DNA from 2 places in the Paenibacillus tianjinensis genome. Region 2 is predicted to be linked to the other one. Evidence: a T-box and tRNA genes for the amino acid it is inferred to sense, from the RefSeq annotation. Region 2 holds a T-box; the other holds one or more tRNA genes.
What was found. A T-box is a leader RNA that pairs with one kind of tRNA and senses whether it is charged. The one in region 2 lies ahead of tyrS (tyrosine--tRNA ligase), so its partner is inferred to be a tRNA-Tyr.
Positions count from the first base shown of each region.

Region 1: it encodes a tRNA-Tyr, which carries the amino acid that the T-box ahead of tyrS (tyrosine--tRNA ligase) is inferred to sense. The anticodon was not compared.

Region 1 is NZ_CP070969.1:140,587-143,848, reverse strand. Features, by position in the region: gene JRJ22_RS00725 (PucR family transcriptional regulator) at 1-489, opposite strand, end outside; gene JRJ22_RS00720 (NAD(P)/FAD-dependent oxidoreductase) at 593-1,549, opposite strand; tRNA gene JRJ22_RS00715 (tRNA-Lys) at 1,695-1,767, opposite strand; tRNA gene JRJ22_RS00710 (tRNA-Tyr) at 1,775-1,860, opposite strand; tRNA gene JRJ22_RS00705 (tRNA-Phe) at 1,864-1,939, opposite strand; tRNA gene JRJ22_RS00700 (tRNA-Asp) at 1,964-2,041, opposite strand; tRNA gene JRJ22_RS00695 (tRNA-Thr) at 2,058-2,133, opposite strand; tRNA gene JRJ22_RS00690 (tRNA-Val) at 2,163-2,238, opposite strand; tRNA gene JRJ22_RS00685 (tRNA-Met) at 2,247-2,323, opposite strand; tRNA gene JRJ22_RS00680 (tRNA-Ser) at 2,350-2,441, opposite strand; rRNA gene JRJ22_RS00675 (23S ribosomal RNA) at 2,525-3,262, opposite strand, start outside.
Region 2 is NZ_CP070969.1:1,656,431-1,659,692, forward strand. Features, by position in the region: gene atzF (allophanate hydrolase) at 1-1,662, shown strand, start outside; T-box leader at 1,732-1,957, shown strand; gene tyrS (tyrosine--tRNA ligase) at 2,122-3,262, shown strand, end outside.

The DNA.
Region 1 (3,262 bases), 1.5 Mb from region 2:
CAACAGCTTCATCAGCGACCGGTAGGTCAGCTGCGGATTATGCACATTCTCACTGACCAGCAAAAAAGGGACCATATCCCCGAATAGGCGGCCCTTAAGCGTCATATCATCAGGAATTTCAGCATCATTCTTCTCTTGCTCGAGCTGTGAGTTAAGCCAGCCGCTTAGCTGACGGGCTTCGACCTCGCCCTCTTCTTTTAGGCCGGTAGCCTTAAGAGCAATAGCATAATTGCGCGCCGCATAATTGACCAATTGCAGCTCAAGACCCGTAAGGCCTTCCATCTCCACCCATACCGCAGTGATCCGGCCTTCATTCTCATATAAAGGAACCCATAGATAACCATCGTGCGTAACAGGCTGTTCCTGCTCTTCCGTGCCAACGCCAAATAGGGAAGCTGAATGCTGCCGTCCGAGCTGTTTGATTCCGGCTCTCTTTCCGGTGAGCTGCTCCAATTTTTGACGCAATGCCTCACTATCCATCGTCACCATTCTCCACCACTTTTGCTCTTTTCGCCTATTTTATCATATTCTGCAGCATTGTGCGGCCAGGCCTATCTGAATGATAAGTGAAACTTGATCCTCTCCTGGAAAATCAGCGTTTCTTCGTACTCAAAGCCGCGGACCTGGATAATGGCAATACAATGGGGTTTATTTTTTTCAATTCTTTATGCATCCAGATCCCAGCTATCGCCCCTTCACCCATAGCCACCGTAGCTTGCTCCGCATGAACGGCAACGTCGCCGGCTACCCACAAATGCTCCACATTCGTCATTAAGGAACGTCTATTTACCTCAATATGTCTGTTTTTATGAAGCGTGACCCCCAGCTGGGCGGCAAGCTCGGAATGAACCGCATTTCTCCCGAAGGCAATAAACCCGCGCTCTGCCGGAAGGTGAGTGCCATCCTGTAAAGCCACTTCTATAATCATCCCGTCATTCTCTTGTACGATCTGGGTAGCAGCTTGTTCAATATAGGTAATTCCCTCTGCCTGGAGGCGTGTGAGATTGTCCTCAGACACTGGCTCATGCTCATGATTAATGTAGGTCAGGTCTCCCGTACGTTCCCGCAAAATAAAAGCCATATGGGCCCCAGCATCACCAGAACCCAGCAGCACCGTCTGACGGTCCTGTATCTCAAAGCCGTCACAGTCAGGGCAGACGTAGACAGATTTGCCAAGTGTCGGTACAAGTCCCGGCAGTTCTGGAAAGCGATCCATTACCCCTGTAGCCAGCAGTAAGGTTTTGCTTTCGTATTGTTGGCCTCGCTCTCCTGTTAAGAGAAAGAGCTGTCCATACTTATCCGCTTTAACGACCTTGTCTGAGATGAATTCCACACCGGCCAATTCAGCCTGCCGCCGGCCTCTTGTACGTATTTCCTCACCCGATACTCCATCCGGCCAACCCAGTATATTATGATAGGTCCGGCAAAGATTTGATCTGCCGCCTCCTGCATCAATTACCAGCACCCGGTGTGCGGAGTACCGTCCTAATTGAATCGCCGCCTGAAGTCCGGCAAATCCGCCGCCAACAATAATTGCATCATATATCATAGAAATCACTCATTTCTGCTCAGCATTATAAACTTATAATTAAACGAAGCAAGAAATTTTAAACTTGATGACTACAAAAGGGCTGATTTGAGCTCTGAAAACACAAAAAAGCCACCATCCGAAGATGATGACTTTTTGTTTGGAATGAGCCATGAAGGACTCGAACCTTCGACACCCTGATTAAAAGTCAGGTGCTCTACCAACTGAGCTAATGGCTCGTAAAACTGGTGGAGGCTGATGGATTCGAACCACCGAACACGTACGTGAGCAGATTTACAGTCTGATGCGTTTGGCCACTTCGCTAAGCCTCCATATGGTGGCGCGGGAGGGAATCGAACCCCCGACACAAGGATTTTCAGTCCTTTGCTCTACCGACTGAGCTACCGAGCCAAAAACAAGCCTTAAAACATAAAATGGCGGAACCGACGGGATTCGAACCCGCGATCTCCTGCGTGACAGGCAGGCATGTTAGGCCAACTACACCACGGTTCCGCATTTGTGAAAATAATGGTGCCGGCGAGAGGACTTGAACCCCCAACCTACTGATTACAAGTCAGTTGCTCTACCAATTGAGCTACACCGGCACAGTGTGAAAATATTCTTATAATGAAAATGGTGGAGGCTGAGGGGTTCGAACCCCCGACCCTCTGCTTGTAAGGCAGATGCTCTCCCAGCTGAGCTAAGCCTCCGGGAAATATGGTAGCGGCAGAGGGGATCGAACCCCCGACCTCACGGGTATGAACCGTACGCTCTAGCCAGCTGAGCTACGCCGCCACAATAATTAGGTTTTGGATTTAAAATGGCGGAGAGAGAGGGATTCGAACCCTCGCACCGCTTACGCAGTCTAACCCCTTAGCAGAGGGTCCCCTTATAGCCACTTGGGTATCTCTCCAAACGATATGGTGCCATGTAAATCCATTCAGGAACCTTAATTCCTGAAAACTGAATCCGAAACAAATCTGCGTTCTTCGAAATTTGGATAAGCCCTCGACCGATTAGTATTGGTCAGCTCCATGCATTACTGCACTTCCACCTCCAACCTATCTACCTCGTCGTCTTCAAGGGGTCTTACGTGTTGGGAAATCTCATCTTGAGGGGGGCTTCACGCTTAGATGCTTTCAGCGCTTATCCCGTCCGTACGTAGCTACCCAGCCATGCTTCTGGCGAAACAACTGGTGCACCAGCGGTACGTCCATCCCGGTCCTCTCGTACTAAGGACAGCTCCTCTCAAATTTCCTGCGCCCACGACAGATAGGGACCGAACTGTCTCACGACGTTCTGAACCCAGCTCGCGTACCGCTTTAATGGGCGAACAGCCCAACCCTTGGGACCTACTTCAGCCCCAGGATGCGATGAGCCGACATCGAGGTGCCAAACCTCCCCGTCGATGTGGACTCTTGGGGGAGATAAGCCTGTTATCCCCAGGGTAGCTTTTATCCGTTGAGCGATGGCCCTTCCATGCGGTACCACCGGATCACTAAGTCCGACTTTCGTCCCTGCTCGACTTGTAGGTCTCGCAGTCAAGCTCCCTTATGCCTTTGCACTCTTCGAATGATTTCCAACCATTCTGAGGGAACCTTTGAACGCCTCCGTTACTCTTTAGGAGGCGACCGCCCCAGTCAAACTGCCCGCCTGACACGGTCCCCGTACCCGCTTAGGGTACCAGGTTAGAACCTAGATACGATCAGGGTGGTATCCCAACGGCGCCTCCGC
Region 2 (3,262 bases):
GAGCCGCCGGACTACGGGCGGATACAGCCCTATCTGGAGGCTATAAGCCATTTGGACAGGGAGGAGTATCCGCTCTGGGGGATTCCGTTTGCTGTCAAGGACAATATAGATGTACTGGGCTTCCCTACAACAGCCGCTTGTCCGCAATTCAGCTATATGCCGGACAGACATTCCTCTGTGTTGGAGCGGTTAATCGGTGCCGGGGCGATTCCTGTAGGCAAAAGCAACCTGGATCAATTCGCCACCGGACTGGTCGGCACAAGAAGTCCGCATGGGGCTGTGCATAACGCGCTCAGACCGGAATATATCAGCGGCGGCTCCAGCTCCGGCTCGGCGGTTGCTGTGGCACGCGGCCAGGCAGTTTTCTCGCTTGGCACGGATACTGCCGGCTCGGGGCGTGTGCCTGCAGCCTTGAACGGTCTGGTAGGGTACAAGCCAAGCCTGGGAGCCTGGCCCACCCGGGGAGTAGTCCCGGCTTGCGCCAGCCTGGACTGCGTCACGGTGTTCGCGAACAGCCTCGAGGATACACTGCTGGTTGACCGTCAGGTGCGCGGCCTGGATGCCTCCGATCCGTGGTCCCGCAGCATCCCCCGGCAGGCCGACCGTCTTCCTGCCAGACTGCTGTTCCCGGCAGAGCCCCTTGACTTCTATGGCCCTCATGAGGAGGATTACCGGCTGGCCTGGCAAGCAGCGTGCGACTCGCTGAAGGAGCTGGGCATTCCGGTAGAATACGTGGATTGTACGATGTTCTTCGAAGCAGCGTCCATTCTGTATGATGGTCCCTGGGTAGCAGAACGCTGGGCCGGTCTGGGCGAATTTGTGCACAATAACCGCGCCTCCGTGTTTCCTGTAACAGAACAGATTTTATCGTCGGGAAAAGGGGGACGGCATACAGCCTCCAGTTTGTTCCAGGCCATGCACCGGCTGCAGGAATACAAGGCTAAATCCCGGGAGCTGCTGCGGGACGCGGTGCTGGTCATGCCTACCTGTGGAGGCACCTGGACCAGAGAGCAGGTAGAGCTGAATCCGGTCGGCGCCAATTCGGATATGGGCCGCTACACCAATCATTGCAATTTGCTTGATCTGTCTGCGGTGGCCGTTCCTGCCGGTGAAGCGGCGCAGGATTTGCCTTTCGGGATTACTTTGTTCGCACTCGCGGACAGCGAGCATTTGCTGGCGGGGTCGGCAGGCCTTTACCTTGGGGATTCAGGATCGAAGGATACGGTTGAGAAAGCAGAAGCGGTGGAAGCGGCGTCAAAGGCAGACACATCAACAGCGGTTGCCGCTCAGCAATATACGATAATTGCCGTCTGCGGCCTGCACATGCAGGGTTATCCGCTCGAGAAGCAGATGACCGGCCATGGCGCTTATTTCTGGCGCGAGGCGAGAACGGCGCCATGCTATGACATGATCAGGCTGCAGACTGTTCCTGCCAAACCGGGACTGATTCGAAAAGCTCACGGCGGAGCGTCCATTCAGCTCGAGCTATGGAAGATGCCGGTTCAATCGGTCGGGGCATTTGCAGCCTTGATTCCAGCGCCGCTTGGGCTGGGGAGAGTGGAGCTTGAGGACGGCTCTGAGGTTATGGGGTTCATCTGTGAAAGCTATGCCGAGACAGGAGCGGAGAATATAACGGCCTCCGGAGGCTGGCGTTATGCATGATATTAATCCGGTTATAGGCCGGATTGACAATAAATTGTGAATTGGCTATACTTTCTGTAATCTTATAGTTTGTATACGTTGAATGAGCGCAGTAGCAGCTTAGTCCCTGTCACAGAAAGCCGGGGGGTGATGGAACCCGGTACACACGAGGGCTGCGAAATACACTCTGGAGTATCTTGGGTAATGCCAAGCGGAACCAAGCGAACGATAACTCGCTTATAAGTGGTATGGATCGGCTGATAATGGCTGTCCGTGCAATTTGGGTGGTAACACGGTTAATTCAATCGTCCCTGTGTCTGAATAGACAAGGGGCGATTTTTTGCGTTTACCGGGCTGGCTGGTTGTATGCTGCAAACGCAGATATTTCGGTCCGCGAACCCATGCCGTACCCCGGGTGATGCTCATCCTCCAACGTATCTCACTAACCATACCTGATCACTAACAAAGGGGCTGTACATGTTGAATATTATTGATGAACTGGAATGGCGCGACGCCATTAATCAGCAGACGGATGCGGAAGGGCTGCGCGAATTAACGAACAGCAAGGCAGTCTCGCTGTACTGCGGCGTCGATCCGACCGGCGACAGTATGCATATCGGGCATCTGATTCCGTTTATGGTGCTCAGACGCTTTCAGCTGGCCGGGCACCGTCCGGTGATCCTGATCGGCGGGGCAACGGGAACGATCGGCGATCCGAGCGGACGCCAGAGCGAGCGCTCCCTGCAGACACTGGAGCAGGTGCAGGAGAATGTGGATGCGCTGACTGCGCAGATGAAGAAGCTGTTTATCTCCGATGATGACGCCAATCAGGTCCGCCTGGTCAACAACTACGACTGGACTAAGGACATTAATGTCATTGAGTTCCTGCGCGACTTCGGCAAAAACTTCAGCATCAACACGATGCTGGCCAAGGATGTTGTCTCCAGCCGTCTGGACAGCGGGATTTCGTTCACCGAGTTCTCGTACCAGATTCTGCAGTCGATCGACTACCTGCACCTTTACAAGCATGAGGATGTGCAGCTGCAGATCGGCGGCTCCGACCAATGGGGCAACATCACAAGCGGCCTGGACCTGATCCGTAAAAAAGAAGGCAACGAAGCCAAAGCGTTCGGCCTCACCATCCCGCTGATGCTTAAGGCTGACGGCACCAAGTTCGGCAAAACCGCCGGCGGAGCCGTGTGGCTCGATCCGAAGAAAACTACCCCTTATGAGTTCTACCAGTTCTGGGCGAACACGGATGACCGGGACGTAATCAAATACCTCAAGTACTTCACCTTCCTTAGCAAAGAGGAGATCGAAGCACTTGCAGCCAAGGTTGAATCCGAGCCGCATAAGCGCGAAGCACAGAAGGCGCTGGCGGAAGAGATGACCCGGTTCGTGCACGGCGAAGAGCTGCTGGAGCAGGCTAAGCGTATTACTGCCGCCCTGTTCAGCGGCGACATCCGCTCTCTGACCGCCGATGAAATTGAGGAAGGCTTCAAGGAAATGCCTACTTTTACCGCCACTAACGAAACGAAGAATATCGTGGAATGGCTGGTCGATCTGGGCATCGAGCCGTCCAAGCGCCAGGCGCGTGAGGACATTACGAAGGGTGCAATCT